Regions from separate parts of the Heliorestis convoluta genome, predicted to be linked through region 2. Evidence: a T-box and tRNA genes for the amino acid it is inferred to sense, from the RefSeq annotation. Region 2 holds a T-box; the other holds one or more tRNA genes.

Region 1 (15,366 bases), 160 kb from region 2:
TAGAAGTAAGAGGCCTGATAAAATTTATATTGTTGCAGGAAAATCGGGACAACAAGTCTTGCAACCTTTGCTTGATGAAACAGAAGAAAAGTACGGTATTAATTGGTCAGACTTAGGCGTGCAAGTACTGGCTGTAGAAAATCAATTTTTTGGGTCCACTGTAACAGTAACAGGCTTGTTGACAGGAAAAGATATTGTTGAACATATGACAAAGCATAAACTTTCTGTTACGAGACAGGATATGTTGATATTGCCTTCAATCATCTTTCGAGCAGAAGGCGACGTGACCCTAGACGACATGACAGCTACAGAGATATCGACCCAATTAGGGTCTATACCCTTTACAGTTGTTGAAGCACAAGGAGATTCTCTGCTGAAAGCTTTGATCTGGCCTAGAGAATCCTGAGGAAGGAAGGAAAATACAATTATGGCGAAACCAATTGTCGCAATTGTAGGACGACCGAATGTAGGAAAATCAACACTATTTAACCGGATCAGTGGGGGAAGAGTGGCGATTGTAGAAGATCAGCCAGGGGTAACACGAGATAGAATTTATCGCGATGCCCAATGGCTTGATCGTCCTTTTACCTTAATTGATACAGGCGGCTTAGAATTGGGTGATTATGAAAATCCATTCTCCGACGTCGTTCGAAAGCAAGCCCAGTTGGCCATAGAAGAAGCAGATTTGGTTCTTTTTGTTGTTGACGGCAAGAACGGACTGACAGCAGAAGACGAAAAAATTGCTGATATCTTACGAAGAACACAAAAGCCGGTACTCCTTGTTGTTAACAAAATCGAAGATTTTTCCAAAAATCAATACATGGAGTTTTATGCCTTAGGTCTTGGCGATCCCATTCCCGTTTCAGCATCACATGGTATGAATACAGGTGATCTGCTCGATATGGTTGTAGCAGCTTTGCCAGAGATTGAAGAAGACTATGCACCAGACGTGATAAAAATTGCCATCATTGGCCGCCCCAACGTAGGTAAATCTTCATTGACCAACGCTATGTTAGGCCAAGAAAGAGTGATTGTATCCGATATTCCAGGAACGACTCGCGATGCCATTGATACGCCTTTTGAACGTGATGGCAAACATTATGTGGTCATTGATACAGCAGGAATGCGTCGTAGAGGAAAAGTAGAAGAAGCGATAGAACGATACAGTGTGATGCGTTCCTTACGAGCTGTTGATCGCTCTGATGTTGTACTCATGGTTATTGATGCTGTAGAAGGTGTAACAGAGCAAGATAAAAAAATTGCAGGATATGCCCACGAAGGCGGAAAAGGTTGTATACTAGTATTAAATAAGTGGGATCTTGTTCAAAAAGACGATAAGACGATGCAGCGTTATGATAAGGTTATTCGCTCGGAACTTGGGTTTATGCAATATGCGCCGACCATGTATGTGTCCGCCAAAACAGGACAGAGGCTGCCAAAAATTTTAGAGATTGTAGACTTTGTCTCTGAACAAACAAATCGACGAATTAGCACATCGATCCTGAATGAATTGCTTGCTGATATTGTACGTGTTACACCGCCACCGACAGATAAAGGTAGAAAACTAAAAATCTACTATGCTACACAGGCTTCGGTCAAACCACCCACTTTTGTTCTTTTTGTTAATGACGAAGAGCTTTTTCATTTTTCTTATCGTCGACATATTCAGAATCGTTTTCGAGAAACTTTTGGTTTTGAAGGCTCCCCCATTCGATTTATTATTCGACAACGAGAAAAAGAAAAAGATTGAACATTTGTCCTTTTGTAGGTGACAGAAAGGGGGCAAAGTTGCTATATTTATGAACATGACGATGGACACGACTTTATTGTTACTATTTATTGCTGCCTTTTTTCTGGGTTCGATTCCTTTTGCATATCTTGCAGGACGTCTAAAAGGGCTAGACATTCGTCAACATGGCAGTGGAAACATTGGTGCAACCAATGCTTTTCGCGTACTTGGTAGCGCCATGGGGGCGACCGTTTTGTTACTTGATGCAGGGAAGGGGGTTGTAGCTACCCTCTGGGCTTTTTCTTATGCTGGTGAGACAGCCGCTGTCATTGCCGGTCTTGCAGCTATTATGGGGCATACTTATTCTCCTTTTATGAGGTTTAAGGGTGGAAAAGGTGTAGCCACAGCAGCCGGGGTGGTTATTACACTTGTTCCAGAAGTAGCTTTAATTTGTATTATACTTTTCGCAATTGTTGTAGCAATCTCCAAGTATGTATCCTTGGGATCCATTGTCGTTGCCCTTGCTTTACCTATTCTGATTTTTTTATTCAATAAACCATTATCCTATCAAATCTTTGCCTTAGCCACAGCTCTCTTTGTTATATATCGTCATGTTCCCAACATAAAGCGTCTCCTTGCTGGACAAGAGAACTCAATTCGCCGCAATTATCCTAAATTTTAAGATGCACTGAGAACATAGAGGAGGTAATTATTGTGAATCTGAAGAAAGTTGCTGTACTCGGAGCTGGGAGTTGGGGTACTGCTTTAGGACGACTGCTCGCGCAGTCAAATCAACAAGTGCAAATATGGGCTCGACGACCTGAATTGGCGAAAGAAATTAATAGCTATCGTGAAAACCGTAGATACTTGCCTGGTGTTTTATTACCAGCGCGTGTGCGCGCTTGTTCTGATATAGATGAAGTATTGAACAATGCATCGACTCTCGTTATTGCCGTTCCATCTTCAGCTTTACAAGAAACATTAGAAAAATTAGAAGGCAAAATTACGCCTGACACTTTGATCATTAACACAACCAAAGGATTAGAACCTAAGACGTTTCGTCGTCCCAGCCAAATATACAAAGATACTTTGCCTGCAGAGCTTTATCAGAGAATGGTAGTTTTGTCGGGGCCGAGTCACGCCGAAGAAGTCGCAAGAGACATTCCCACAACAGTGGTTATCTCCGCAGAAAATCGGGCTACAGCAGAAGAAGCTCAAGACTTACTGATGCGCTCTCGTTTTCGCGTCTACACCAATCCTGACCTAGCTGGTGTAGAATTAGGCGGTGCTTTGAAAAATATCATTGCTTTATCTTGTGGTGTTGCAGAAGGGCTTGGTTTTGGAGATAATACCAAAGCAGCCCTTGTCACGCGAGGTCTGGCCGAGATAACTCGACTGGGCGTTGAAATGGGTGCCAATGGTGCAACTTTTTCGGGTCTTTCTGGCTTAGGCGATTTGGTTGTAACTTGTACGAGCAAGCATTCCCGAAATATGCGTTTTGGTATTTTATTAGGCAAGGGCAAATCTTGTCACGATGCTTTGAATCAGATTGGACAAACTGTAGAAGGCATTCGTACGGCAGAAGCAGCTTATCAATTGTGCCAGCAGAAAAATATTGAAATGCCAATTACAACGGAATGCTATAAAGTGCTTTTCGAAGGCCTCTCTCCTTCTGAAGCCGTAGAAAACTTAATGGGACGAGACAAGACTTATGAAGTTGAAGAAGGCGTCAAAGACTGGTGTTAACACCAGTCTTTCTTATTTTCAAGCATATCTCCATGAACGGATACATAACCATTGAAAGGGCCTATAAGAAAAAATCCTGCTCCAGCAAAAGCTTGTTGTCATAGACCTGTCCAAAAGAACATATACATTTTAGCGTTAAGGCCTGTCAACGGAATTATAGGGGGACTATCCCTACCCGGCGGCCAGGGCAGGAAACCAAAACCGATAAGGAGGGAGAAGGCCGATGGAAAAGCTTGACATATTTCGAGACATTAGCGATCGTACTGGTGGCGATATCTATATCGGGGTGGTAGGCCCGGTCCGCACGGGTAAGTCCACCTTTATCAAACGATTTATGGAGCACCTTGTCTTACCAAATATCAAAAACATACATGATAAAGAGAGAGCTCGTGACGAGCTGCCTCAATCCGGTGCCGGTCGTACCATTACGACGACAGAACCTAAGTTCATACCCAATGAGGCCGTAGAAATTGGTGTTAAAAGCGGTATAAAAATGCGTGTACGCATGGTTGACTGTGTCGGCTATACTGTTGAAGGGGCTCTAGGCTATGAAGAAGAAGAAGGGCCTCGTATGGTGATGACACCATGGTCTGAGAACGAAATGCCTTTCCAAGATGCAGCAGAGATGGGAACAAGGAAAGTCATTGCCGATCACTCTACCATTGGTGTTGTAATGACAACGGATGGATCCATCAGTGATATACCGAGAGAAGCCTATGTGGAAGCAGAAGAAAGAGTCATTGAAGAGCTTAAAGAATTACAAAAACCTTACATTATCATTCTAAACTCCTTGCATCCCCATGCCAAAGAAACTGTTGAAATGGCCTATACCCTAGAAAGCTACTATCAAGTTCCTGTACTACCTCTAAATGTAGCTACATTAACGCAAGATGATATTCTTAAAATACTAGAAGAAGCACTTTATGAGTTTCCTGTCACAGAAGTGAATATCAACTTACCACTCTGGATTGAAGAACTCGATAACAAACATCCGTTACGTCAAAAATTTGAGAGTGCTGTTCGTGATACAATCGCACAAGTAAAGCGTTTGCGAGATATTGATATGGCTGTAGAGGCCCTGGCCAATTACGATTTTGTGCAGGATGTCTTCCTAGAGCAAATGGATTTGGGCAATGGTGCTGCCACCATTGAAATGACAGCACCAGAAGGCATGTTCTATCAAGTTCTGCAAGATGAAACAGGCTTTACCATTACAGGCGATCATGATCTACTGCGTCTAATGAAAGATCTTGCCTTAGCGAAAAAAGAATATGACAAAGTCGCTACGGCTTTAGAAGATGTACGTCAAGAAGGATATGGTGTCGTCAACCCCAGCCTTGAAGAGATGTATCTCGAAGAGCCTGAACTGATTAAGCAGGGAAATCGCTTTGGTGTCAAACTAAAAGCGAGTGCGCCTTCATTGCATATTATAAGAGCGGATATTACAACAGAAATCACTCCAATTATTGGGACTGAAAAGCAATGCGAAGAACTGGTTCGCTACATCCTTGAAGAGTTCGAAGAAAATCCGCAAAAAATCTGGGAATCAAATATCTTTGGCAAGTCTCTCCACGATTTAGTACGAGAAGGTGTTCAGAACAAGTTACAAAGAATGCCTGATAATATACAAGGCAAACTACAAGATACACTTCAAAGAATTGTCAATGAAGGAAATGGTGGACTTATCTGCATTATTATTTAATAAAGAAAAGCCGGGAAAAGCTCCCGGCTTTTTTCCCTGTCATAATCAAGCAGGGATTTTGTTATGGAAGTGGTATTAATGTAGTATATATTATCATAAGGTCCTCTAAGCCAAAGCACCTAGCTTGTGCAACAGTGGCTTACTTTGAAATGAAAGTTCGAAAGGGGTCTTTTTATTAAGATGAAGATGATTGTAGTTAACGGAAGTCCCAATCCCCAAGGAAATACAGCAACATTATTACAAGCTGTTGTTGATGAATTAGAAAAAAATCAAGTAACTGTGCAGTGGCTTCAGGCTGCAGAATTAATCGCAAGTGCACGTCATCCTTTCTGTACGGCCTGTTCCACCCCTTGCTCTGCTGTTTGTTACAAAGGAACAAATCTCGAGCAAGCTTTTGATGATATATCCCAAGCCGACGCTGTAATTTTTGGAAGCCCTGTCTACTTTGGAACTGTCAGTGGACAGTTGAAAGCTTTTTTTGATAAAACGAGAAAAATTCGTGGGCAGAAAGCTTGGCTTGGATTACCGGCTTCCGCTGTAACAACAGGGGCTTCTCGTTTTGGCGGACAAGAAACGACGGTGCGAGCCCTTCATGACATGATGCTGGTACAAGGCATGACAGTCCTAGGCGATGGTCATATTGAACATGATTGTGGTCACTTTGGTGCGTCGGCACAAAGACCGGTCGATCAAGATCAGGATGGGCTTTTGCGGGCAAAAATTCTGGCCAAACGTATGATGGAAGCGGCAAGGCAATATAAGCAAAGGAAATAACTCCGAAAGCGTAAAGCGAGGATGGTGAGTACAGTGGTCTTGCGAGAAGTGCTAGAATGCCGAGAAGAGGAGATGCTATCTCCTTTTGCCTGCAAAGCTGGCAAAAGTAAAGGACGGCTTCGCGCAGAAAAGGAATGTCATATAAGAACGGCTTATCAACGAGATCGTGATAGAATTATACATTCCAAATCCTTTCGTAGATTAAAGCATAAGACGCAAGTCTTTATATCTCCAGAAGGTGACCACTTTCGTACTCGACTAACTCATACCTTAGAAGTGGCTCAAATTGCAAGAACCATTGCTCGAGCACTTGCTCTGAATGAAGATTTAACAGAAGCAATTGCTCTGGGCCATGACCTAGGCCACACTCCCTTTGGTCACGCCGGCGAAGAAGCCCTAGACCGAGTTTTCCCTCCCGGTTTTTCTCATAGCAAACAAAGTTTACGCGTCGTTGATGTTTTAGAACAAAAAAATGGACTCAATCTTACCTGGGAAGTCCGTGATGGTATCGCCAACCACTCCAGTCATGGACGACCTTCCACATTAGAAGGACAGATAGTGCGCTGGGCCGACCGATTTGCCTACATCAATCATGATATTGACGATGCCATTCGTGGTGGCATTATTAAAGAGCAGGAGTTACCGGAAAAGTATGTTAAAGTTCTAGGAGATCGCCATCGTAGCCGGATCAATACCATGGTTATGGATATGATTGAAGCTTCATGGAACCAGGAAGAGATTCGTCTTAGCCGAGAAGTGGAAGAAGCCATCTGTTCTTTACGGGATTATATGTTTAAGAATGTCTATATAGGATCTGCCGCGAAAAGAGAAGAAACAAAAGCCAAAGACTTGGTGATTTCTCTTTATCAATTCTTTTTGGCGCAACCACACCTATTACCAACAGAATTTCAGAAAATGATCGATGGCTTTGGATTAGAAAGAGCGGTTGTCGACTATATCTCCGGCATGACGGACCGCTTTGCATTAAAAACATATGAAAAATACTTTTTACCCTCTCCTTGGTTCGTTGGTAGGGACTAGATCGCAAGAACATTAGATATAATATAAAAGATAAGAAGAAGTATATTAAAAAAATGTCGAAAATATGGAGGAAATGTTCTTTTTACCTAGAATAGAAAGATGAGAATTCTGCCTGGAGAGGTAAAGCAGGATTTATGCGAAAGATGGCGAATCTTTTATAAGGTGATGTACTTTGCGCGATCCCCAAACAATAGAAGAGATTCGTCATCGTATTGACATTGTGGAAGTGATCTCCCAATATGTTCCTCTCAAAAGACAGGGAAATCGTTTTGTAGGACTTTGTCCTTTCCATCAAGAAAAGACACCGTCTTTTTCAGTGTCTCAGGATAAGCAGTTTTTTCACTGCTTTGGTTGTGGTACTGGCGGCGATGTCTTTACATTTGTCATGCTGCAGGAGAATCTTACCTTTCCAGAGTCTCTCAAAAGACTGGCAGAGCAAGCGGGAGTTTCACTACCCGAGGCAGATCGAACGCCAGCCCAAGAAGCAGCTCGACGAATGATAGAAAAAGGACGAGCGCTTCATAAAAGAACGGCAGAGCTTTTCTTACAGTGTCTTCGAGAAGATCCCCAGGGACGTCAAGGACGGGAATACTTACACAAAAGAGGTGTCAGTGACCAGGTTGCTGTAGCCTTTGGCTTGGGATTTGCTCCTCTTCAATGGGAGTTTTTGACGAAGCAACTTGTTCAAGAAGGCTATAGTCCTGAAGAGTTGGAACGTTTTGGCCTTGTTGTCAGAAGGGCAGGCGGAGAAGGCTATTACGATCGATTTCGAAATCGCCTAATCTTTCCGATTTTTGACAACCAGGGTCGGCCGATAGCTTTTGGTGGTCGTGTACTAGGCGATGAAATGCCGAAGTACTTGAACTCACCAGAAACGCCTTTGTACAAGAAGGGGCAGCAACTCTATGGACTACATGTGGCAGGACCTTCCATACGAGAAAAAGGCTTGGCCATTCTTGTGGAAGGCTACATGGATGTAATTGCTTGTCACCAACATGGAATTACACAAGCTGTAGCAACACTAGGAACAGCTCTAACAGCTGAACAAGGTCGTCTGTTGTTACGATACAGCTCTTCTATTTTAATTCTTTACGATGGTGATAGAGCAGGAATTGCAGCGACAGAGAAAGCTGGTCTAATATTGACCTCTATGGGTGCTCGGGTGCAGGTCTTGCAATTACAGGATGGGATGGATCCCGACGATTTCTTACAAAGCCAAGGTGCTGAACAACTATGGAAAGTGATCGATAAGGCACCTTCTTACTTTGAATACCGCTATGAACAAGTTCGCCAACGCCATGGCCCTACGTCAATTCAAAGTAAAGTTGCATCGATTCGAGAATTGGCACCGGATCTACTAGCCATTCCAAGTGCCGTAGAGCAAGAAGCAACGGTACAATGGCTGGCTAGGCAAGTCGGTTTATCAGAAAGCTCAATTGTAGAAGAATTGCGAAGTCTATCTCAAGGGGGACCTTCTTATTCAAGGGATAGAAAGGAAAATCCATGGCATACTAATTCTATCCAAAGGAACATATCGCAGGATTCTGAAGGTAGAGAGAGAAGAAGTTATTCGTACGATTCTACTTCCATCGATGCAGAAGAAAGCAGCCGACTTGCACAAGCATGGCGCTATCTAATATATTGGATGATCGGGGAGGCACAGCGAATTGGCTGGGTACGAGATCGTATGAACGAAGAAATCCCAACGCTTTACGAGCCTATAAAGGAGATCGTAGAGTCTTTGATGACGATAGAACAACACAAGACCGGTTCTGTCGTTAGAGAAGTAACAGAGGCATTAAAAACGGATAAAGCCAGGCGCTATTTGAGTGCCTTGCTTGTCGACGATCCAGCACCTGCCTGGGAAAATCATGTCATTGAGGACTGTATTAACACAATACGGTACGGGTGGTTACTCGAAGAAATAGGGCGACTAGAGAGACAAATCAATCGTTGCTACCAAGAACAAGATGACCAAGAACTGCGGCATCTATTACCACAACTGGCGAAATTACAGCAACTAAGAAGTCGAGCTGGTCGCATACATGGAACGGTGCCTTTAGGTGGTCGGCAGGATCAACGGTCCTGGTCTAAGGGGGGAACCACAGATGAAAGAAGAGCAGAAAGATGAACAGGCAAAACAACTTCAAAATGTACAAGATCTGATTTCCAGAGGCAAGCAGAAAGGTCTCCTCACATACCAAGAAATCATGGATGCTCTGCAAGGTGTGGAAATGACAACAGAGCAAATTGATGAAGTCTACGAACAACTTGGTAATCTGGGGATCGACGTTGTTCCAGACAACACAGAAGAAACGCTTGATAAGGGCGAGGAGCCGATCATTCGAGAAGAAGAGGAAATCGAGGTCGACCTTTCTGTTCCCGAGGGAGTAGGGATCGACGATCCTGTTCGAATGTACTTAAAGGAGATCGGGCGGGTTCCCTTATTATCAGCAGAAGAAGAGATAGAACTTGCCAAAGCGATGGAAGAAGGCGACGAAGAAGCAAAAAGAAGGCTTGCAGAAGCGAACCTTCGACTTGTTGTGTCTATCGCCAAACGATATGTAGGCAGAGGTATGCTATTTCTTGATCTGATTCAAGAAGGAAACCTAGGACTGATCAAAGCAGTTGAAAAATTTGACTATCGGAAGGGTTACAAGTTTTCAACCTATGCGACTTGGTGGATTCGTCAGGCTATTACGAGAGCAATTGCAGATCAAGCAAGAACAATTCGTATTCCCGTACACATGGTAGAAACGATCAACAAATTGATTCGTGTGTCAAGACAACTGTTGCAAGAATACGGAAGAGAGCCTTTGCCTGAAGAAATCGCCAAAGAAATGGAAATTCCTGTAGAGAGAGTCCGAGAGATTATGAAGATCGCCCAGGAACCAGTATCTTTGGAGACGCCGATTGGTGAAGAAGAAGACTCTCACTTGGGAGATTTTATTGAAGATCAAGATGCACCAGCTCCAGCTGAAGCGGCTTCTTTTATCTTATTAAAGGAACAACTAGAAGAAGTGCTCGAAACATTGACTCCACGAGAAATGAAAGTATTGCGATTGCGCTTTGGTTTAGACGATGGCCGATCTCGAACTTTAGAAGAAGTGGGTCAGGAGTTCGGTGTAACTCGTGAGCGTATACGACAAATTGAAGCAAAAGCTTTACGAAAGCTACGCCATCCCAGTCGCAGCAAAAAATTAAAAGATTATTTGGATTAAATAGGCTATTGACGAATGGTGGATCCTATAATATAATCTATAAGGACTTAAGAGACATCCCCACTTCGGATGAGGGATGTCGTGACGGGCCTATAGCTCAGCGGTAGAGCGGCCGGCTCATAACCGGTTGGTCCCTGGTTCGATCCCAGGTGGGCCCACCAATAATGGTGTTAAGCACCCCTTTGCCTATTCAGGCAAAGGGGTTTTTGACTTTTATAGCCCTCTTCGTGCTAACCCCCCATGCCCGGTCGGGCACAACCAATGATGAAAATCAATATTTCCTGATCACATTGGGGTTACTTCATAGAGGGGCCCGGTCATCACGCTTTCCTCCGCTCTGGACTGGTCCCACGCTGTTACCGCCAGCTTGCTGCCGCTCATGGCGTGGGATGAGTCCGTTCGGAAGGAAATCATAACGCCTGACCCCACCACAGAGTATCTATTTCATAATAAAAGGCATTTACCCCATTGAGGTTGATAAATAGACAGAGAGGAATTGTAAACCATGGATTTAAGTATGCGCCTTGCTCGGTTGGCAGAGCTGGTACCCGCATCGACGGTATTAGCCGATGTAGGAACCGATCATGCCTATTTGCCTGTCTCCCTTGTCAAGTCTGGGAAAATAGATAGAGCCATTGCTATAGATGTTCATCAAGGTCCAGCAGAGGCCGCTCGGCAACATGTGAAAGCCTTTCACGTGGAAGATAAGATTGAAGTACGTGTAGGCGATGGCTTAGAACCTCTGCAAGCTGGAGAAGTAGAGACGGTTGTAATTGCTGGCATGGGTGGAGGAACGATTCAGAAAATCCTACAAGAAGGCGCAAGTGCCGGCAAAGTAGAGACGATAGAGCGAATGGTTTTACAACCCTTAGAAGGAGCAGCTTCTTTACGGAAGTGGCTTCTAGACCAGGGTTGGGTGATTGTCGAAGAAGATCTTATAGAAGATAACAAGCGAATCTATGAAGTCATCGTTGCTGAGCAGGGTTCAGAAGGTACAACGGAGAAAAAGAATAAAAACCATGATAGAAATGATAGAGAAGGAAGCAACATAGAGACAAAGAAAGTCATCACTGAAGCGATAGAATGTTTATTAGGACCAAGATTATTAGACAAAAAACATCCCCTTCTCTTGCCAGTTGTCGAAAAACATATCCAAAAAGAGCAAAATGCATTAGAAGGTATGCAAGCGGGACGAAAGATAGATCAAGAAGCTCTCGCTGCAAAGGCAAAGAGAATCAAAGAATTAGAAGAGGTGAGAAGATGGCTCTTGCATGCGGAAGAATCATCGAATGGATTGAAAGAATAGCGCCACAAGCTTTGGCGGAGCATTGGGATCAAGTAGGATTGCAAGTAGGTCATAGTGCAACAGAAGTGAAAAAGGTTTATCTCGCTCTAGATCTTGATGAGGCTGTCCTCGAACAAGCCCTAGAGAAAGAATGCCAAATGATTGTTTTGCATCATCCCTTTATCTTCAAGCCCTTACACCATTTGCGCTGGGATACACTACAGGGGCGCTTGATCAAAAAAGTGATCGAAAATAACCTGCAAATCTATGTCGCCCATACCAACCTTGATATTGCGCGAGGCGGCGTTAACGATGTACTCGCAGAAAAGCTAGGCTTAGAAAATGTGGAGCCCTTGTATGAGAATAAGAAAGAAGAACTTGTAAAAATTGCCTACTTTGTACCTTTAGAAGATGAGAAAAAAGTGCGACAAGCCATTGGTGATGCCGGTGCTGGTCATATCGGGCAATACAGCCACTGCACGTTTCGAACAGAAGGAACAGGTACTTTTTTGCCCTTACAAGGAGCCAACCCCCATATTGGCGCTGTTGGTACGATAGAAGAAGTCAAGGAAATGCGTGTGGAAACGATTGTACCCCAGAAAAAACTAAAAGCAGTCTTGAAAGCTTTGTTCAAAGCACACCCCTACGAAGAAGTGGCCTATGATATCTATCCACTGCAAAACGAAGGAGAGAAAAATGGTCTCGGACGTATTGGCCTACTGGCCACACCTCTTGCGATAAAAGACTTTGCAGAAGAAGTGAAGCAAAAGCTAAATCTCACATCGTTACGCTGGGTTGGCCTCGACGTAGAGAGAAAAGTGAAAAAAATAGCCCTTTGCGGTGGTTCCGGTGGATCGACCATTGGACATGCTCGTTATAGAGGTGCAGACTTACTGCTAACTGGCGATATCAAATATCATGAAGGCCAAGAAGCATTGGCACTGGGTATCGATCTTTTTGACGCCGGTCATTTTGCCACAGAGAAACCAGCGATGGATCGTTTGGCTCAATATTTACAAGACAAAGCGAAGGAAGAGAAGCGGAATCTAGAATTTTTTGTACATGAACCCAATCAGGATCCATTGCGATTGTTATGATTTTTGGAAAGAGGTGGAACTTATGCGCTATGGTATCATCTCTGATATTCATGGGAACGTCAATGCTTTGAAAAATGCTCTGAATCTGTTACGAGATGTTGATCAGATTGTCTTTCTTGGTGATGTACCCAATCATCGCAATGGCAAAGGTTTTCAAGAAACATTAGAGATTCTTCACAGAGAAAACGTAAAGGCTGTTCGTGGCAATTGTGATGCTTACGTTCTTTCACAGTATCGTTCCGGTGAAATCGATGAAAGCTTATGGAATTTTTATGCTTCATGGCCTATTGAAGACAGGAAAGACAATGAAATCTTATGGGTCCATGGCGGTCCTCGTGATCCACTTGGTGAGAGAATTGTTGATGAAGAAAGAGCATGGAAAAACTTCCATGCTCAAGATTTTCGAATATGCTTTCACGGACATCAACATACAGTAACTTGCTTTGAATATGAACAAGGAGATGTTCGCTCCATCTCCTTACAGGAAGGCGTCGCCTTCTACCTGCATGACCACTGTCGTTATATTGTTGGAGTGGGCTCTGTTGGAGATCCTCGAGACAGCAGTCGAGGAAGTCTTGTACTCTATAATCAATCTACCTCAGAAATTGTAGTGAAACGCCTTCCTATAGACTAACGTAGCGGAAAACTTTTATGACTCTAGCTTATTACTTGCTCTATTTACCTTTTGATACCCTTTCTTTTTGAACAAATTGCTTAATAAGGGTGTAAGAAGAAGTAGCAAGAGTACCCAAAGACCAAAGTAGACAAGGTACTGCCAGAGGGACAAAGAGCGATAGCCAAGGAAGGTATAAAAGGCAATGGCCGGTGTCTGCCCTAAGGCAGTACCCCAGGCAAAGGACCACCAAGTAAGGCGTGATAAGCCAAAGGCGTAAGAAGTGAAGTCAAAAGGCATAAAGGGCAAAAGTCTGGTAAAAAGGACTGCCATAGAGCCATAGGTTGCTAAAAAGGTGTCGATCTTACCCAAAAAGCCATCTTGCACGAATTGAGCGACAAAAGGACGACCCAATTGACGAGCTATCCAGAAGCAGAAAAGGGCACTCGCTAGGGAACTGAACCAGGAAAGAAAAAAGCCTAGCCACTTTCCAAAAATGGCTCCATTGACGATAAAGATCAGGATAGACGGAATGGGCGAGACAAAAGCCTGAAAAATCATGAGCAGAAAAGAGATAATGGGAGCGGCCATACCAAAAGAAAGTACATAATCTCGTAAGCCTGAGAAATTGCCTGTAACCATGAGTTCTGTCGCTAAAAATAGATTTTGACGTAGAACCGGTATAATCGCAAAAGCAATGATAACAACGAGTAGGAGAATCCAAGGTAGGTAGGATAGCTTAAAAGGAATCTTCAAGACAAACCTCCTTGCTTCGCTCCTATGAAAAAAGGAATGGGATCAATGGAAGCAGCAGCCACCATTTTAGCAGGTGGACAGAATGTACGGATGGGAAAGAACAAATCTCTTTTACCAATTGGGGAAAAATTACTAATTGACCTTATTATAGAACAACTTCAGTCGGTTGTGCAAGAAATCATTATCGTCACCAATGAGCCAGAACTATATAGAGACCAGAATGTAATCTTTACAAAAGATCGACTTTCTTATAGAGGCCCTCTTTGTGGGATACACGCTGCCTTACTTCAATCAACCTATCAATATAATTTTATCGTTGCTTGCGATATGCCTTTTATTCAAGCACAGTCTATTAGAGAGCTTTTGGAGTTATCACCAGGCTATGATGTGGTTGTACCGAAGATAGGGAAGCACTTGCAACCGCTGTACGCCGTCTACTCAAAGAACTGTTTACCAGCTATCGAAAAGTCTCTTCAGCGTGGTGAAAGAAAAGTTGTAGCTTTTTATGATCAAGTTCGGGTTCGCTATGTGGAAGAAGAGATCATCAATCAATGGGGCTCTTTAGAACAACTATTTTTCAATGTGAATACACCAGATGACTACGCCAAGGCGAAGGAAAAAATTAAAGAGGGCACTTGAATCATGAATAAAAGAACCAAAGCTTGGCCGATCCAGCGTCTCTATGAAGGAGGCCAAAGAGAAGAATTGTTAGAAGACCAATTGGTCGTAGAATGGCCCCTAACCATTTATCTCAATGGGCAAGAAGTGGTTACGCTGCTTACGACACCAGAGTATGAAGAGCATCTAGCCATCGGTTTTTTGGCGGCTGAAGGCTTTATCCGAAAAGCGGATGACATTGAGATGGTTCGCTCTGATGCAGAGAAAGGCCAGGTCTTTGTAGAAGCAAAAGCTGGACAAGTGGCTGAAAAAACTTTCATGAAACGTTTTATCACAACAGGTTGCGGCAAGGGGACTTCTTTTTATCATCTCGATGATGTGCAGCGCAGCAAAAAAATCGCCAACTCTTCAATGAAGGTAAAAGCAGAAACCGTCCTAGAGTTGATGAAAAAAATGCAAACTTTATCAGAACTATATCAACAGACCGGTGGCGTTCACTCCGCAGCCCTTTGTAATAAGCAAGAGATATCTATCTATCGAGAAGATGTAGGACGACACAATGCTGTTGATAAGATCATAGGCCAATGCTTTATCAATCAAGAATCGCTTCATGATAAACTTCTCCTTACATCAGGTCGAATTTCTTCAGAAATACTAACCAAAGTAGCTAAAATGTCCATCCCCATACTTGTGTCTCGTTCTGCACCAACCGACTTAGCGGCGTCCTATGCTGAACAACTGGGCATTACTTTAATTGGCTTTGCCCGAGGACAACGAATGAACA
Region 2 (15,366 bases):
GTGTCGTTCACCGACAAAGACAGGCTTTCGTTGTTATAGGTAGAATTCACCCTACAAAAAAGCTACCTCTCCACTGAGGTTTTTAGCCTCTTAGGGAAATTCAATGTAACATCCTATATTCTACGATGCCCAACCTTGTCAGCCTCACAGGACCGAGTTAAAGGATGGTCTAGTTATTAAAACTATTGTAAGTCTCATGTCGAATCTTGTCAATCCTTTTGTCTTAGTTTGCCCAAAAGTTTTAGAAGTACTTCTGGTGCTTCCGCTTCAAAAGTCATCATTTCTTGACTGCGCGGATGTTGAAATTGAAGTCGCCAAGCATGTAAGGCTTGCCCCTTTAAGTTAAAAGCGCTTTTGCGGGGGCCGTATTTGGGATCACCTGCAACAGGGTGACCCATGTAGGCGAGGTGAACACGAATCTGATGTGTTCGGCCTGTTTCTAAAGAACACTGTAGGAGACTAAAGCCAGCATCTACAGGAAATCGCTCTTTGACAACAAAGTGTGTCACCGCTGCTTTCCCCGTTGATATCACTGCCATCTTTTGTCGATCTTGGGGATCACGACCAATGGGGGCGTCAATACGACCCGTCTCAGCAGGTACGATTCCATGGACTAAAGCTAGATAATCTCTTTGAACACGATGTTCTTTGACCTGGTTGGCCAGATCGATATGGGCCTTATCATTTTTAGCAACCACCAACAATCCCGACGTATCTTTGTCTATGCGATGAACGATGCCGGGTCGAATCTCGCCATTAATGCCTGATAAGTCTTTGATGTGGTAAAGCAAAGCATTGACCAGTGTTCCACTATGATGACCTTCTGCAGGATGAACAACGAGACCGGCTGGTTTGTTGATTACAACAACATCTTCGTCTTCATGGACGATTGAAATTGGAATATCTTCCGGACCAATGGCAACGGGTTGTGGAAAAGATTTGCTAACTTGAATTTGATCGCCTGATCTCACTTTATAGTTGGCCTTTAGCGCTTTGCCATGGAGAGTAACTCTTTCATCTCGTATCCAAATCTGTCCATGAGAACGTGAAGGCGCAATGCCTTTTTGAAAAAGCCAGAGATCGAGACGGCTTCCTGCTTCCTCTGGCGTGACTTCTATTTGAAGGACTTCGCCTTCTATTTCATCAGGTAACCAGTTGTTTTCATCTATCACGATTGTCACCGCTTCTTATGTTTTTTGCTTTTCATCGTCTGGCATTGTAAGAATGCTATAGATAAGCAAGAGAACGCCTACCGAAATGGCTATATCGGCAATATTAAAGACAGGCCAAAGTCGAAAGTCAAAAAAATCGATTACATAACCGTCTTTCAATCGGTCAATAAAATTACCGATGGCGCCAGCACCTTGCAAAGCCAATCCAAGTCGAAAAATAGGTTGCTCTGGTGGTATTTTTCGATAGAAATAAAAAATAACCAATAGAATAAGAATTGTTATAACAATGAAAAAGCTTTTCTGATAAGCTAACATCCCAAAAGCTGCACCAGGATTGCGGATATAGGTAAGATGGAATATGTTGGGGATTAAGGGTATCGACTGATAAAGCGTCATCTGTTGATGTACCAGCCACTTTGTGAGCTGATCGATAAAGACGATAACAAAAACAATGCTCCAGAAGCTTCGATTCGATATCTTTTGGGGAAGCACTTTTTTCAAAAAAAAGAACACTCCTTCCAGCGGAGAATCTGCCTCATTCTAGCATAGACATCATGGGAGATGCAACTAGCCTGTTTTATCAATAAAAGGCCAGCCCTAGGGCTGACCTTTCTATGACATCCTTATCGGCCTGATTCTTGTGCTGCTCCCTGGCTAGCATCGGCACCAGCAGAACGAGCGAGTTGACTCGATACACCGTTGTTTTGAGCCAATTGTTGTTCTGCCAGTTGAACCATCTTCTTGGTCATAAAACCACCGATGGCGCCAACTTCGCGGGTAGTCATGTTTTCCCAGCCCTGGGTTTGGATCTTGTTAGACAAGCCGATTTCAGAAGCAACTTCGTACTTGAAGCGATCCAAAGCAGATTGGGCTCCAGGGAAAACGGCTTTGTTACGATTAGGCATTTTACTTTTTCACCTCCCTCCTTGTCTGGTCATAGAATGCCTCACAATGGAGCGCTTCATAGCATGAACCTATTGTTAAAACAATTAGCCTTTGGGGTAATGTCCATGCCATGACAGGGATGGTTTATTTGTCCTTCTTGAGATAAAGCAAAGTACGCTTTCAACGAAAATAGCTACTCTGTGGTGGGGTCAGGCGTTATGACTTCCTTCCGAACGGACTCATCCCACGCCATGAGCGGCAGCAAGCTGCCGATGGCTGAGGTCTGAAGTCCTCTCTCCAGGAAGTCATAACGCCTGACCCAGATACATCTTGCTGGTTGTGACTGAGTTTTGGCCTATTGCATTGCAAATACAATAGGTAGTTGCGGATAGAAGAAATTTTCGCCAAGCTATTCCAACGGAAGTAACAATCAGCAAAAACCTTCTGGGCCTGGGCATCACGCTTTCCGCAGCGGGACTTGGGACCTCAGCTGTCGCCAGCTTGCTGGCGGTAACAGCGTGGGACCAGTCCAGAGCGGAGGAAAGCGTGATGACCTGGCCCCTCTATGAAGTAACCCCAACGTAATCGGACATAGCAGGGATGGCACAGGGACATTCCTTTTGGTAGCTATTTTCATCAAAGGGTTGTGCCAACCAAGCATGGGGGCGGTTTAACTCGAAAAAAAGGCCCCTAGAAAGGGTGCCTTTTTTTATAGAGGTCTTGGCCCGATTTCATCATCGAAACCATCCATGTCTTGATAGAAGGTGCCATCTTTGTCTTTTTCTACAGGAATCATCTCGATGGCTTCAGAGCCACCGATTCTTTCACCATGATCTGGATAGATGTTGGGGTATTCCGGTGTAAATTCGATATCACTGGGAGAGTCTGAAGAACCGTAGGCAGCCACCTCTTGCCAGGTATCTTCGCCATCGTACATAACTGGATCCTTTCCATCGTGATCCGCACCATGTTCACCAATGGAATAGAGGTGATCAGACTGGCCTCCCCAGGGGTAAGGCGGTGCATCTTCTTCAATCGGTCTTGGATGGCGGTCTGGGTGAAGGGACTCTTCTTCTCTTTGACAACGAATACATAGGGTAGCCGTAGGCATGGCTTCCATTCTTTCTGTGTTAATGGTCTCTCCACAATCTTCACAAATTCCGTAAATACCTTCCGTTATTCTCTTCTTCGCCTCAACGATTTCATCAAGTTCTCGACTGAGTCGATCTCGTGTTCCTAGATCTTTTTCACGCTCATAGAGTTCCGTAGCAATATCGGCCGGATGATTGTCATAGGTGCTCAGTTCTTGTATCGATTCACCAAGTGATTCGCCCAGCGCATCTTCTGTTAGATGGTGAAGCATCCGCTCGTTCTCTTTCTCCATCTCTTCTAGTCTGTCCCATTGCGCTTCATGATCAATCGATGGTTGAGAATGCATGGGTCTTCACAGCCCCTTTATAATTTTATTGCATGCCCATTTGCGTCTGCACCATTCGCACCACTTCAGCGATAAAACCACCTACTAGAGGAAGATTCAGGACAACCAGTTCTCTCAAAATGATCAAGACAATAGCACCTAAGATGGTAAAGCCGATAGCCATCCCAAGGCCTCTAGCAATACCTGCTAAAAAGTTAAGAAAAAGCAGCCGTCTGGGATTATTCAGCATTTCTATATATTCAGCCACTTTTAATTTTTCCAAGTCCACAGCCATGTCATCGATCTTTTGAGATACTTTTTCCAGCAGCTGCGGATTTTCTGGCTTCTTTTTCTCCTCTTTCATTTTGCCCATCCTCTCAACACCTTACTATATGTAAATATCTTCTATTTCTGAGTTTTTAACTCCTTTATTCTTGCAAAAAAAACCACCTCCTAAAAAACTGAAGGTGGCTTTGCATTGTTTTCTTTTTTTAGTTATTTAAAGCCTGTAGGGGAGCCGGAATTCGACCTCCACGACCAATGAAAGAAGCAGCACTAAAAGGATGTACTTCCATTACAGGCGCATGTCCGAGCAATCCACCAAACTCTACATGGTCCCCTACTTTTTTGCCAGGAACGGGAATGATACGAACGGCAGTGGTCTTGCGATTAATCATGCCAATGGCTGCTTCATCCGCAATAATTGCACTGATGGTTTCAGGTGCTGTATCACCAGGTACTGCAATCATATCTAAACCGACAGAGCACACACAGGTCATCGCTTCTAGCTTGTCGATGCTCAATGCACCGACTTCTACAGCTGCAATCATGCCAGCGTCTTCACTAACAGGAATAAATGCGCCCGATAGACCACCAACATGGGAAGATGCCATAGCGCCGCCTTTTTTTACGGCGTCATTCAGGAGTGCTAGGGCTGCTGTTGTTCCATGGGTACCGCAACGTTCCAATCCCATGGCTTCCAGAATATCTGCCACACTATCACCAATGGCTGGTGTTGGAGCTAAAGAAAGATCAATAATCCCAAAAGGCACACCTAACTTTGCAGAGGCAGCACGTCCAACTAACTCTCCCATACGAGTAATCTTAAATGCTGTATGTTTGATCGTTGTAGCCAGCGCTCCAAAATCACAGCCCGGCTTTTTCCGAACAGCATTTAATACCACACCGGGACCGCTTACACCTACGTTAATGACAGACTCAGGCTCTCCAATCCCATGGAAAGCACCGGCCATAAAGGGATTGTCTTCTGGAACATTACAAAAAACAACAAGCTTGGCGCATCCAATTCCGTCACGTTGCGCTGTTGCTTCTGCCGTTTCTTTAATAATTCTTCCCATTTGAGCCACTGCATCCATATTGATGCCTGCTTTGGTCGTGGCAATATTGATAGAAGCACATACCCGCTCTGTAATACTTAAAGCTTCTGGTAACGATTGAATGAGCTTTTCATCGCCGACGGTCTTTCCTTTGTGAACCAAGGCAGAATATCCACCAATAAAGTTGACGCCGACTTCAATCGCAGCTCGGTCAAGAGCCTTAACAATTTTTAGATAATCTCCTTCGCTACAACTTTCTGCAACAATGGCGATAGGAGTTACAGAAATTCTTTTGTTTATAATAGGAATACCGTATTCTTTTTCGATTTCTTCTCCTGCTTGAACAAGATTTTCGGCTTTTTTCGTAATCTTATCATAGATAGCCTGGGCTGTAGTATCAGCACTGATACGAGTGCAGTCCCTCAAAGAAATTCCCATGGTAATTGTTCGGATATCAAGGTTTTCCATCTGTACCATTCGAATGGTTTCCAAAATTTCATCATTGGCGATAGTCATCGGCATAGTATCATGGCCTCCTGTAATAATTAAATACGATGCATGAATTTAAAGACATCTTCATGTTGGGCCATGATTTGAACGCCCAGACTCTTTCCTTTTTCATCCAAGGTACTTTTAAGTTGATCATAGGAAACTCGGGCCTCTTCGAGATCAACAACCATGATCATGGCAAAAAACTCTTCTTGCATAATCGTTTGACTAATATCCAAGATATTGGCATGGGCTTCTGCTAAAATAGTAGCTACAGCAGCAATAATTCCCACTTTATCTTGTCCGATTACAGTAACAATAACGCGATTGTCTTTTTTCGCTGTCATAAAGTTCCACTCCTCAAAAAAAAGGCACAAGCCTATAAGATTACCTTGTCTACAAGGTATTCTTACTTATTTCGTGCCTGCTCTTGCAACTCCTGCCCTGATATCAAAAATTGTCGAAGTTGCAAATATTTTTATGATTGTTCACACAAGTGCGTAAGGTGTTGTTGCTTTTGCCGCTTCCTTTGGTAATAAAAGGGTGACAAGTTCACCATTTTTTATGGCAGCAGCATTGGCTTCATCGGTATCGATATGCATTTCTGCTGCAAAAGATGGGTGAACACGAATTAAACTTCATCAAAGCGAAGCCCTCGTTCTCCTTGTACTTCCACTGAGATTCGTTGCCCATCTTTTACCTCTAATAATTCTGCTTCTTCAGGTTTTAGATGAATATGACGTGCTGCTACAATCACGCCTTCTTGAAGAGTAACTTGCCCTTTCGGTCCGATCATAGTAACACCCGGCGAGCCTTGTGTATCACCTGAATCTCGAATAACAGGAGGAATCCCGAGCTTAAAGCAGTCTGTCAAGGAAACTTCGATTTGCGTTTTCGATCGAAAAGGCATTAAGATTCGTACTTTTTCAATGGTACCTTTCGGTCCTAGTAAGGTAACGACGTCTTGTGAGGCATATTGACCAGGTTGAGATAGCTTCTTAAATTCTTGGGGCTCATGGTCTGGCCCAAAAAGAATCTCCATATCTTGTGCAGCCAGGTGAATGTGGCGGTTCGATACACCGATGGCAATCATCTTTTTGGTAGCCTTCGTTGCCGATAGAGCCATCTTCTTTCGCCTCCCTCGCTTTTAAGCACTATCTGTATCGTTACCCCGTGAATAGAAACTATCAGAGAGAAGTAAAGCCACCGTATCCATACGGTGGCTTTAGGAACTTTTATTTTACAATTTTGATTTACTTTCCTTGGATTACTTCTACGCAACGAGGGCATAGTTTTTGATAATCCTCATCTTGGCTAATATCAGTGCTATAAATCCAGCAACGCTCACATTTGCTTCCTTCTGCTTTGCTTACAACAACAGCTAGCTGAGGGAATTCTTGATCCCGATAGGCATGAGCCGGCGCTTCTTGACCTAGTCCAGCAATTCTGGCCGTTGATACAATGAAGAAAGGTGCAAGGTTTTCATCTTTCAGGAAATCTTGCAAGTCTTTTTCGACATATAGTTCTACTTTGCTTTCTAAGGAGTGACCAATCACTTTATTCTGACGAGCCAATTCCAGGGCTTTAGAGACGCGAGCACGGACTTCTAAGAGCTTTTCCATCTTACTCTTCAAGAGCAGGTCGTTGTAAGAGTCATTGTACTCAGGCCAAGGCATGGTCTGTACAGTTTTCGATTCAGCCTCTGCTCCCGGTATATGGCGCCAGATTTCTTCGGCGGTGAAGGAAATAAATGGTGCCAGCAATCGTACTAGGGCATGGGCGCTTTTATAAAGAACTGTTTGCGCTGACCTTCTCTCTAGAGATTCAGCCGGTGACGCATAGAGTCTATCTTTGATGATATCTAGGTATAGTGCACTCATTTCAACGGCACAGAAGTTGTGAACAGCATGGTATATGACGTGAAATTCATAATTCTGGCAAGCTGTGGTTACGCGCTGAATAAGTCGATTCAAGTTCATAAGAGCCCAGCGATCCAGTTCTAATAAATCCTGATCTGCTACCATGTCTTTCGCAGGGTCAAAATCGTATAAATTGCCCAAGAAAAAGCGGAATGTATTTCTTACCTTTCGATAGCTGTCGGCGATCTGGCGAAGAATATTGGGAGATACAGCCACGTCCGATCGATAATCGGCTGACGTTACCCAGAGACGTAAAATGTCAGCCCCCATCTCTTTGATAACATCGAGGGGATCAACGCCATTCCCTAAGGACTTAGACATCTTGCGTCCTTGCTCATCAACAAGAAAACCATGGGTTAAGACAGCGCGATAGGGCGCTGTTCCTTTTGTAGCGACAGCCGTTGATAGCGATGAGTTGAACCAGCCGCGATGCTGATCCGAACCTTCTAAGTACAGATCAGCAGGCCAACTTAGGCCTTCCCGCCCCTCCAGCACAGCAGCGTGGGAAGATCCTGAGTCAAACCAAACATCCATAATGTCTGTTTCTTTGCGGAAAGAGCCATGACCGCATTTACCACAAGCCAAACCTGGAGGGATGAGCTCATCAGCCTCTTTCGCAAACCAAATATCAGAACCATGGTCGCGGAAAAGCTTTTGAATATGGGTAATTGTTTCGTCATTAATAATCGCTTCGCCGCAATCGCTACAATAAAAGATGGGAATCGGTACGCCCCAGATCCGTTGTCGGGATATACACCAGTCGCCTCGATCGGCCACCATATTATGAATTCGGTCTTTACCCCAGTTTGGAATCCATTGGACTTGTTCAATCGCAGTAAGTGCTTCTTGGCGGAAACCATCAATAGACGCAAACCATTGCTCTGTAGCACGGAAAAGAATGGGCTCTTTACAGCGCCAACAGTGAGGATATTGATGTCGTACCTTCGCTGAAAGAACAAGTTGATTTCTCTTGGACAATTCTTCAATTACGACAGCGTTTGCATCTGTCGTTTTGAGGCCTGCTACAAGACCTCCTTCGGCTGTAAAGCGCCCCTGGTTATCGAGTGGAGAGATGACAGGAAGCTTATAGGTCTTAGCAACCATAAAGTCTTCTTCCCCATGTCCAGGTGCCGTATGAACGCAGCCTGTACCTTGTTCTAGTGTTACATGGTCTCCCACAATAACAATAGACTGGCGATCCATGAAGGGATGTTGACAAGTTACGTATTCTAGTTCTTTCCCTGACCATTCTCCTATGATTTTACCAGTACCTAGCCCTGTAATTTCTTCGAATGCAGAAAGCAATTCTTTCGCTAGAATTAATTTTTCTTCGCCGTAAGCTACAAGAACATAGCGATATTCTGGATGAACCGTGATGGCTACGTTGGCTGGTAAAGTCCATGGCGTTGTTGTCCAGATTACAATTGAAGCATCTTCTGCGGCAAAGAGACCTTTGCTATCTTCAACAGAAAATTTTACATAAATAGAATTAGACTCTTTATCACCATATTCAACTTCTGCTTCTGCCAGAGCAGTCTCACAGGAAGCACACCAATAGACAGGCTTCATGCCTTTGTAGATGTAGCCTTTTTTCGCCATTTCACCGAATATGCCGATTTGAGCCGCTTCAAAATCTTTGTGCAACGTTAGATAGGGGTTTTCCCAGTCGCCTCGAACACCCAAACGCTTAAACTGATCTCGCTGAATGTTTACATATTTTAATGCGTATTCCTGGCACCGCTGACGAAACTCAAGAGGTGAAACAGCATGACGATTTAAACCTAAAGCTTTTATGGCTCGCTGCTCAATGGGTAAACCATGGGTGTCCCAACCCGGTACATATGGCGCATCGTATCCCGCCATGGAGTGGTACTTGACAATAAAGTCTTTCAGCACTTTGTTCAATGTGTGACCTAAGTGAATGTCGCCGTTGGCATAAGGTGGGCCATCATGAAGGATAAACTTCTTTTTCCCTTGATTGGATTGAGCTACTTCCTGATAAAGGTTAATTTCATCCCAGTACTTCTGAATATCCGGTTCTCGTTTGGGTAAGTTTGCTCGCATTGGAAAATCTGTTTTTGGCAAGTTCAATGTTTTGCTGTAATCTAAAGTATCTTTCTCGTTCAACCTATTCACACCTCAATATAAAATAAAAAGCCCCTTACATATGCAAGGGGCGAAATAGCTCGCGGTACCACCCTAATTCACTGTAATCCACCTTTAACACAGGTAGCTCACAGCCTCTTAAGCGCGGATAACGGCCACTTCCGTCGTCAATTACTCTGCTTCACTGACGCAGCTCCTGGGGGATATAGCCATGGTCGTCAAGTCCTGGCTTCCACCAAATCCAGGTTCGCTGTCAAGACAATTCCATGCTATCTGTCCCATTCTTTGCTTTTAGAATAGTAGATTATAAGCTTTATTATATGGCTTTATTGATTTTTGATCCACCTAACTCCGTAAACCCTTCTACAGGGGCAGCAAAATCGGCTTTCGCGATTGCTACCTGTAGAGCCGGTGAAAACATCTCATCTTGATCATTATAGGTATGGGCAGACTCTTTTTTACATTCTACTTTTTTCTGATTCTTCTCGTCAATCTCTTTTTTGGCAACTTCATCTTCGTTCAGAGCTTCTAGTTGTGACAGTAGCATCGCTTTAAATTGAAGACGAAACTGTCGAGATTGATTCTTAAGGTGTTCAAAATTTTGCTCTAGCTCTTTTTGTTTATCTTTGGCATTCGTTATGATAATTTCTGCTTGATGTTTTGCTTCTTTAAGCATCAATTCCGATTCTCGTTGGGCTGATGATTTCACTTCGTCAGCCGTCTTTTGGGCTAAAAGCAGCGTTGTGCTTAAAGTTTCTTCTAGTTTTTTGTATCGACACAAGTTATCTTCTACCTGGGCTATTTTTTCTTTGAGAATCATATTCTCTTTATATAAAGCTTCATGAGCTCGTGCAATTCTATCCAAGAAAAAATCGACTTCTTCTGCTTTATAACCCCAGGCGCTTTTTTTGAACTCTTTTTGGTGGATCTCCAAAGGCGTTAACATTGAGACCTCCTCGCCCATGGTTCAACAGGTGCTTCTTACAAAAAACAGTTGTTTTTCTGTGTAACAAGGTCTCTGTTGTAGTTATACCCTGCTTGTTAAATTTAATTAACGAAAAATGCTCCAAACAATTTGCTCTAAAATGCTTAATAGAATAAATGCTACGAGCGGGGTAAAGTCAATAGGCAATGATTTTGGAATCGGTACAACTTTACGTAAAGGTGCCAGTATTGGCTCGGTAACTTCATAAATAAACTTAAAAACTGCATTGTTAGGATTATGAGGAAAGTAAGAGACAACAACGCGGATTAAGATAAGGACTTTCATCACCCAGAAAGCCGTAGAGATAATCTGGCCAAGCCCCAAAGGTCAACCTCCATTCTGATAAAAAAATCTAGCGAAAGACCATATAAAGCTTTATTCGGATGTTGCAAGCTGACGAGCGCGTTGCGCTGCTGCATTAACAGCAGCGAATAGAGCTGACCGCAGCCCTTTTTCTTCTAGCGCTTCTAGCGCTGCTATCGTTGTGCCGCCCGGTGAGGTTACTTTATCTTTTTCTACAGCAGGATGGTTGCCCGACTGTAGGACCATTTCAGCAGCACCTATTACAGTATGCAAGGCAAGATTGCGCGCTAAATCACGTGGTAATCCTTCTCGTACAGCTGCATCAATGAAAGCTTCGATGAATAAATATACATAGGCAGGCCCACTACCACTGACTCCCGTTACAGCATCCATATAAGCTTCTGGGACAAGTTCTACAGTACCAACTGCACCCATCAAAGTCATAGCTGCTTCAATTTGTTCATCTGAAACGTGAGTTCCTCTGGATAGCGCCGAGACACCCTTCCCGATCAAAGAAGGCGTATTGGGCATTACTCGGATAGCAGGAACACCCTCTGGCAAGAGCGATTCAAGTTTCTGTAATGAAATCCCAGCTGCTACAGATATGACAAGGTGGTCTCTCCCTATCTTGCCTTTCAGGGAAGTGAGCACTTGTGGTAACACTTGTGGCTTTATGGCCAACAGAAGAATGGTACAGTCTCTGCAAAGTAAATTATTATCTATATATATATTTACCGATAATTCCTCTTTTAGGTACTTTAATCGCTGTTCTGATAAGTCTGAGACGGCTAGGCGGTCAGGTGTAAATAGATTGCTTAGACCTCGTAGCAACGCTTCAGCCATAGCTCCGCCACCGATAAACCCAATCTTTCGATTTTGGAGAAACTGTTGACCCAAATGATTCACTCCTAGCCTTTACTCGCCCAAACACGAGGACGTATCAGTGTACTCTCAGCAAGTATATCTCCCGATATATCGACATGGCTCGGTGCAAAAACAAAGATATGAGCACCTACTTTTTGCATCGAACCGTTAAGAGCATAGGTGGTGCCACTGACAAAATCAATGATACGCTGTGCCATTTCACGATCCGATTTTTCTAGATTTAATATAACTTGCCTTTTACTTTTAAGGTGATCGGCAATGCTCTGGGCTTCTTCAAAACTTTTCGGATCGACAACAACCACTTTGTGATCTTTTTTCTGTCTTTCCGATGCTAGACTTAAAACAGGTGCACCAATTTGTCTCTCTGGTCGCTCCTGCGTATTTTTAGCGGAAAAATTATTTTTCTCTGGCTCTTTTACCACTCTCTCTTCCACTTCTTCATACTCATCACCTAAGCCCATGATATTGTAAAACTTGTCTAAGATCTTCGCCACTGTGTAAGCTCCTCCTCTCTAACTAAGGCTCACCAAAAATTGCAGTTCCTACACGAACCATGGTGGAGCCTTCCTCTACAGCAATTTTAAAATCGTTGGACATACCCATGGATAACTCTTTCATTGTAACACCATTAAAATTACTTTCTGTTACTTCATGGGACAACTCTCGCAGCCTTTGAAAAACCCAACGAACTTCTTCAGGTTTCTCTGTGTAAGGAGCCATGGTCATGAGACCTTGTACAGCTATTCCTTCTAGCTGAGAGACTTGACGTAGAAAAGCAGGAACTTCTTCTACCTTCAAACCTTCCTTGCTATCTTCTTGTGCCACATTGACTTCAACCAAGCAAGAGATTGGCCTCCCGAGTAACCTAGCATACTTTTGAATGGCCATGGCCAATGATATTCTATCCAGCGAATGGATAAGATCGACTTTATCATAGATATACTTTACTTTGTTAGATTGCAATGTGCCAATCATATGCCATTGAACGGGAGTGTGTATTTGATGAATCTTATTCTTCAATTCTTGCACACGATTTTCTCCCACCGTTGTAACGCCGGCAGCAATCGCTTCCTCTATGCTTGCGATCGAAACATTTTTTGTCACTGCAATGAGCCGAACCTCTTCTGGCTTCCGCCCTGATCTATGAGCTGCTGCATGAATTTCTTGTTGAAGACGGTCCAGATTCTTCTCAATATGACCCATTATTTATGCTCAATCCCTTCAGCCTGTTTCGTATTTCGCCACAGAAAAAGGAAAATCCTGCTACATTTCTTTTAAAAATATGTCTCTATTATATTTTTATTTTCTGACTTTTTATGGATCAACCCTTATTTGATTTCTTGTCCTTCTTGAATATATTGAGGATTTAAGACAACAAGTTGACCTTCATCAATCCCTTGCACAACCATCTGCTTGTCAATGACAGCAATGACTTCGACAGGTCTCCACTGGGCACGTTTTTTGATGCTCAACAGAACTCCACTTTGACCGTCTTTCTCAACAAGAGCTGACGTTGGCAAAACAATGCCACGATGAATTTTATCGACAAGTTGGAAGTTTACTTTCCGCTCTTTCATGATATCGACTGAAGGATTGGAAAGCTGTAAAAGCACCCAAGCTTCGTCTCCACCCCGTACATTAATGACACGAGCTGAGAAAGTAGGTCCTTCTGGGCTTAAGGCCAAAGTAACACGAGCGCCTGGCACCAATGCTCTTCCTAGTTCTTGTATTTTATAGTGAGCTAAGAAGTGGGCTTTATCGAGGTTGTTAATAATCTTAAAAAGAGGTTGTCCTTGTTGTATAAGCTGATTTGCTTCAATTCTTCTTTCTTTTTCTCGAAGTGAAGAGATTTGATGGGCTTCTCTTTCTTCTAATATTCTAACAGACATAATATCTTCTAACCCATCAACTGCATAGACCACAAGACCCGATCTGGGTGAGGTAATTTCAACCCATTCTCCCATATCCATACCTGAAGGATTGATAGTTCTTACTCTTGCTACAGTCGTTCCCAATCTGACACGCTCATAATCCTCGACAAGCGGCTCTATTCTTCCTGTCACAGGTGCGTTAACAATCACTTCATCTCGAATCAACCATCCAGGCAGTTCACGAGTATCAGCCAGTTGACCTATTCTAGCAGGCTCTGTATCAACAATTGTTTTGACAAACCAAGAAGTAACAACACCTTTTAACAACCAGGCGGCGCTTAACGTGATAAAGAGGAGTGCCACAAAGGTTGATATCTTTAATATGTTTGTTCGTCTTCGACGAACCATTGCTTCTTTGCCAAGAGGAACCATTGTTAGCCGGGACATGAATTGACCCCCTAGTTATTATTCTTTTCCCAGCGCTTCCTTAGTAATGTTAAAGCCCGGACCGACGATTGTCAATCCGGGCTCTATGCAGAAATACAATGATTTATTCCTCTACACTATCATTTGTAAGTTTTTTAATCTCTAAGAAACGAAAAAGTAAGCTTAGTAAAATGGCCACCACCGTAGCCAGAGCCATTCCTTTTAAAGTAAAGGCACCCCATGAAAGTCTGGCGCCACTCACACCGATGACAAGAACAACAGACGTTAGAATTAAGTTGCTTGCTTTTGAGTAGTTAACATTTGTCTCTACTAGCATGCGCACACCGGAAGCTGCAATGACGCCAAAGAGAAGCAAAGATACACCACCCATTACAGCTGTAGGAATGGTTTGTATAGCAGCCGCTAGTTTTCCCACGAAAGATAAAACAATGGCAATAATCGCTGCGCCACCAAGAACCCATACTGAATAGACTCTAGTAATAGCCATTACACCAATGTTTTCACCATAGGTTGTATTCGGTGTAGAGCCAAAAAAACCAGAAAGTGTCGTCGAAAGGCCGTTACCAAGTAAAGAGCGATGCAGTCCCGGTTCCTTCGATAGATCCTTTCCAACGATATTACCCGTAACGACGAGATGACCGATGTGTTCCGCAATTACAACGAGGGCAGCCGGTGCAATAATCGCAATCGCTTCCCATTCAAAAGAAGGTCTATAAAGCGTTGGCATGGCCAACCAAGGAGCCTCTTGAATCAATCGAAGATCAACCATGCCCCAGAATAAGGCAAGAAAGTAGCCTGCAAGAACGCCAATCAGAATTGGAATTACAGCAAGAAAGCCTCGAAAGACCAAAGAGCCGACTACAGTTACAGCCAAGGTAAACAAGGAAACTGTTATGACTTGAGGATCCAGCACTTCTGCTGTTAGGCCGGCCATATCAGCTGCCACAGGCGCCAATTCCAACCCAATGACAGTTACGATAGCACCCATAGCGGCAGGCGGAAAAACAATTTCAATCCATTTTGTTCCAGATACAGCAATAATCATAGCAACGATTGAGAAGATAATGCCTACAACAATAAAAGCTCCTAAGGCTGCTTCATAACCATATTGAGGCAATACGAGTAGTACTGGAGAGATAAATGCAAAGCTAGAGCCTAGATAAGCAGGAATCTGACCTTTGCAAAGAATCAAGTAGAGGAGCGTACCAATTCCATTAAAGAGTAATATGGTAGCCGGATTCACTTGAAAAAACATAGGCACCAAGACAGTAGCTCCGAACATAGCAAAAAGATGCTGTAAACTTAAAGGCAAGGAAATTATTAAAGGTGGCCGTTCTAGTACGCCAATTTCTCGCTTTTTCAACCTACTTCTCTCCTCAGAAATAGTGGCATTACAGCTTATCTATGTGCGAAAGCTTCAAAAATCATTCACCATTGCCTGATCTTGCAGGTTTTGTCGACATGTAAAAAAACAAAAAAGCCACCCTTTTCTTTCAAAGGGCGGCTTTTTATAGTTTTGTGCTATTCGTTTAGATAAGCTCGTTCACCTG

Evidence for each region. The T-box of region 2 lies ahead of ileS (isoleucine--tRNA ligase). A T-box ahead of a tRNA ligase gene usually reads a tRNA of that ligase, here a tRNA-Ile.
Region 1: it has a tRNA-Ile gene. The T-box ahead of ileS (isoleucine--tRNA ligase) is inferred to sense a tRNA for this amino acid. The anticodon was not compared.

Annotation. Positions count from the first base shown of each region.
Region 1 covers NZ_CP045875.1:1,601,573-1,616,938, forward strand. The annotation lists gene FTV88_RS07655 (DUF512 domain-containing protein) at 1-406, shown strand, start outside; gene der (ribosome biogenesis GTPase Der) at 428-1,750, shown strand; gene plsY (glycerol-3-phosphate 1-O-acyltransferase PlsY) at 1,806-2,411, shown strand; gene FTV88_RS07670 (NAD(P)H-dependent glycerol-3-phosphate dehydrogenase) at 2,450-3,475, shown strand; gene spoIVA (stage IV sporulation protein A) at 3,699-5,177, shown strand; gene FTV88_RS07680 (flavodoxin family protein) at 5,358-5,951, shown strand; gene FTV88_RS07685 (deoxyguanosinetriphosphate triphosphohydrolase) at 5,985-6,992, shown strand; gene dnaG (DNA primase) at 7,165-9,123, shown strand; gene rpoD (RNA polymerase sigma factor RpoD) at 9,101-10,213, shown strand; tRNA gene FTV88_RS07700 (tRNA-Ile) at 10,300-10,374, shown strand; gene FTV88_RS07705 (tRNA (adenine(22)-N(1))-methyltransferase) at 10,719-11,519, shown strand; gene FTV88_RS07710 (Nif3-like dinuclear metal center hexameric protein) at 11,474-12,595, shown strand; gene FTV88_RS07715 (metallophosphoesterase family protein) at 12,618-13,229, shown strand; gene FTV88_RS07720 (TVP38/TMEM64 family protein) at 13,245-13,964, opposite strand; gene mobA (molybdenum cofactor guanylyltransferase) at 14,010-14,603, shown strand; gene fdhD (formate dehydrogenase accessory sulfurtransferase FdhD) at 14,607-15,366, shown strand, end outside.
Region 2 covers NZ_CP045875.1:1,762,171-1,777,536, reverse strand. The annotation lists gene FTV88_RS08505 (RluA family pseudouridine synthase) at 210-1,172, opposite strand; gene lspA (signal peptidase II) at 1,188-1,664, opposite strand; gene FTV88_RS08495 (alpha/beta-type small acid-soluble spore protein) at 1,796-2,077, opposite strand; gene FTV88_RS08490 (TraR/DksA C4-type zinc finger protein) at 2,767-3,495, opposite strand; gene FTV88_RS08485 (DUF5665 domain-containing protein) at 3,521-3,838, opposite strand; gene FTV88_RS08480 (PFL family protein) at 3,966-5,333, opposite strand; gene FTV88_RS08475 (ACT domain-containing protein) at 5,357-5,647, opposite strand; partial or broken gene pduL (phosphate propanoyltransferase) at 5,789-6,342, opposite strand; gene ileS (isoleucine--tRNA ligase) at 6,554-9,283, opposite strand; T-box leader at 9,389-9,620, opposite strand; gene FTV88_RS08460 (DivIVA domain-containing protein) at 9,642-10,271, opposite strand; gene FTV88_RS08455 (YggT family protein) at 10,377-10,634, opposite strand; gene proC (pyrroline-5-carboxylate reductase) at 10,686-11,510, opposite strand; gene FTV88_RS08445 (cell division protein SepF) at 11,522-11,992, opposite strand; gene FTV88_RS08440 (YggS family pyridoxal phosphate-dependent enzyme) at 12,015-12,701, opposite strand; gene FTV88_RS08435 (biotin/lipoyl attachment domain-containing protein) at 12,827-13,816, opposite strand; gene uraA (uracil permease) at 13,920-15,179, opposite strand; gene phoU (phosphate signaling complex protein PhoU) at 15,338-15,366, opposite strand, start outside.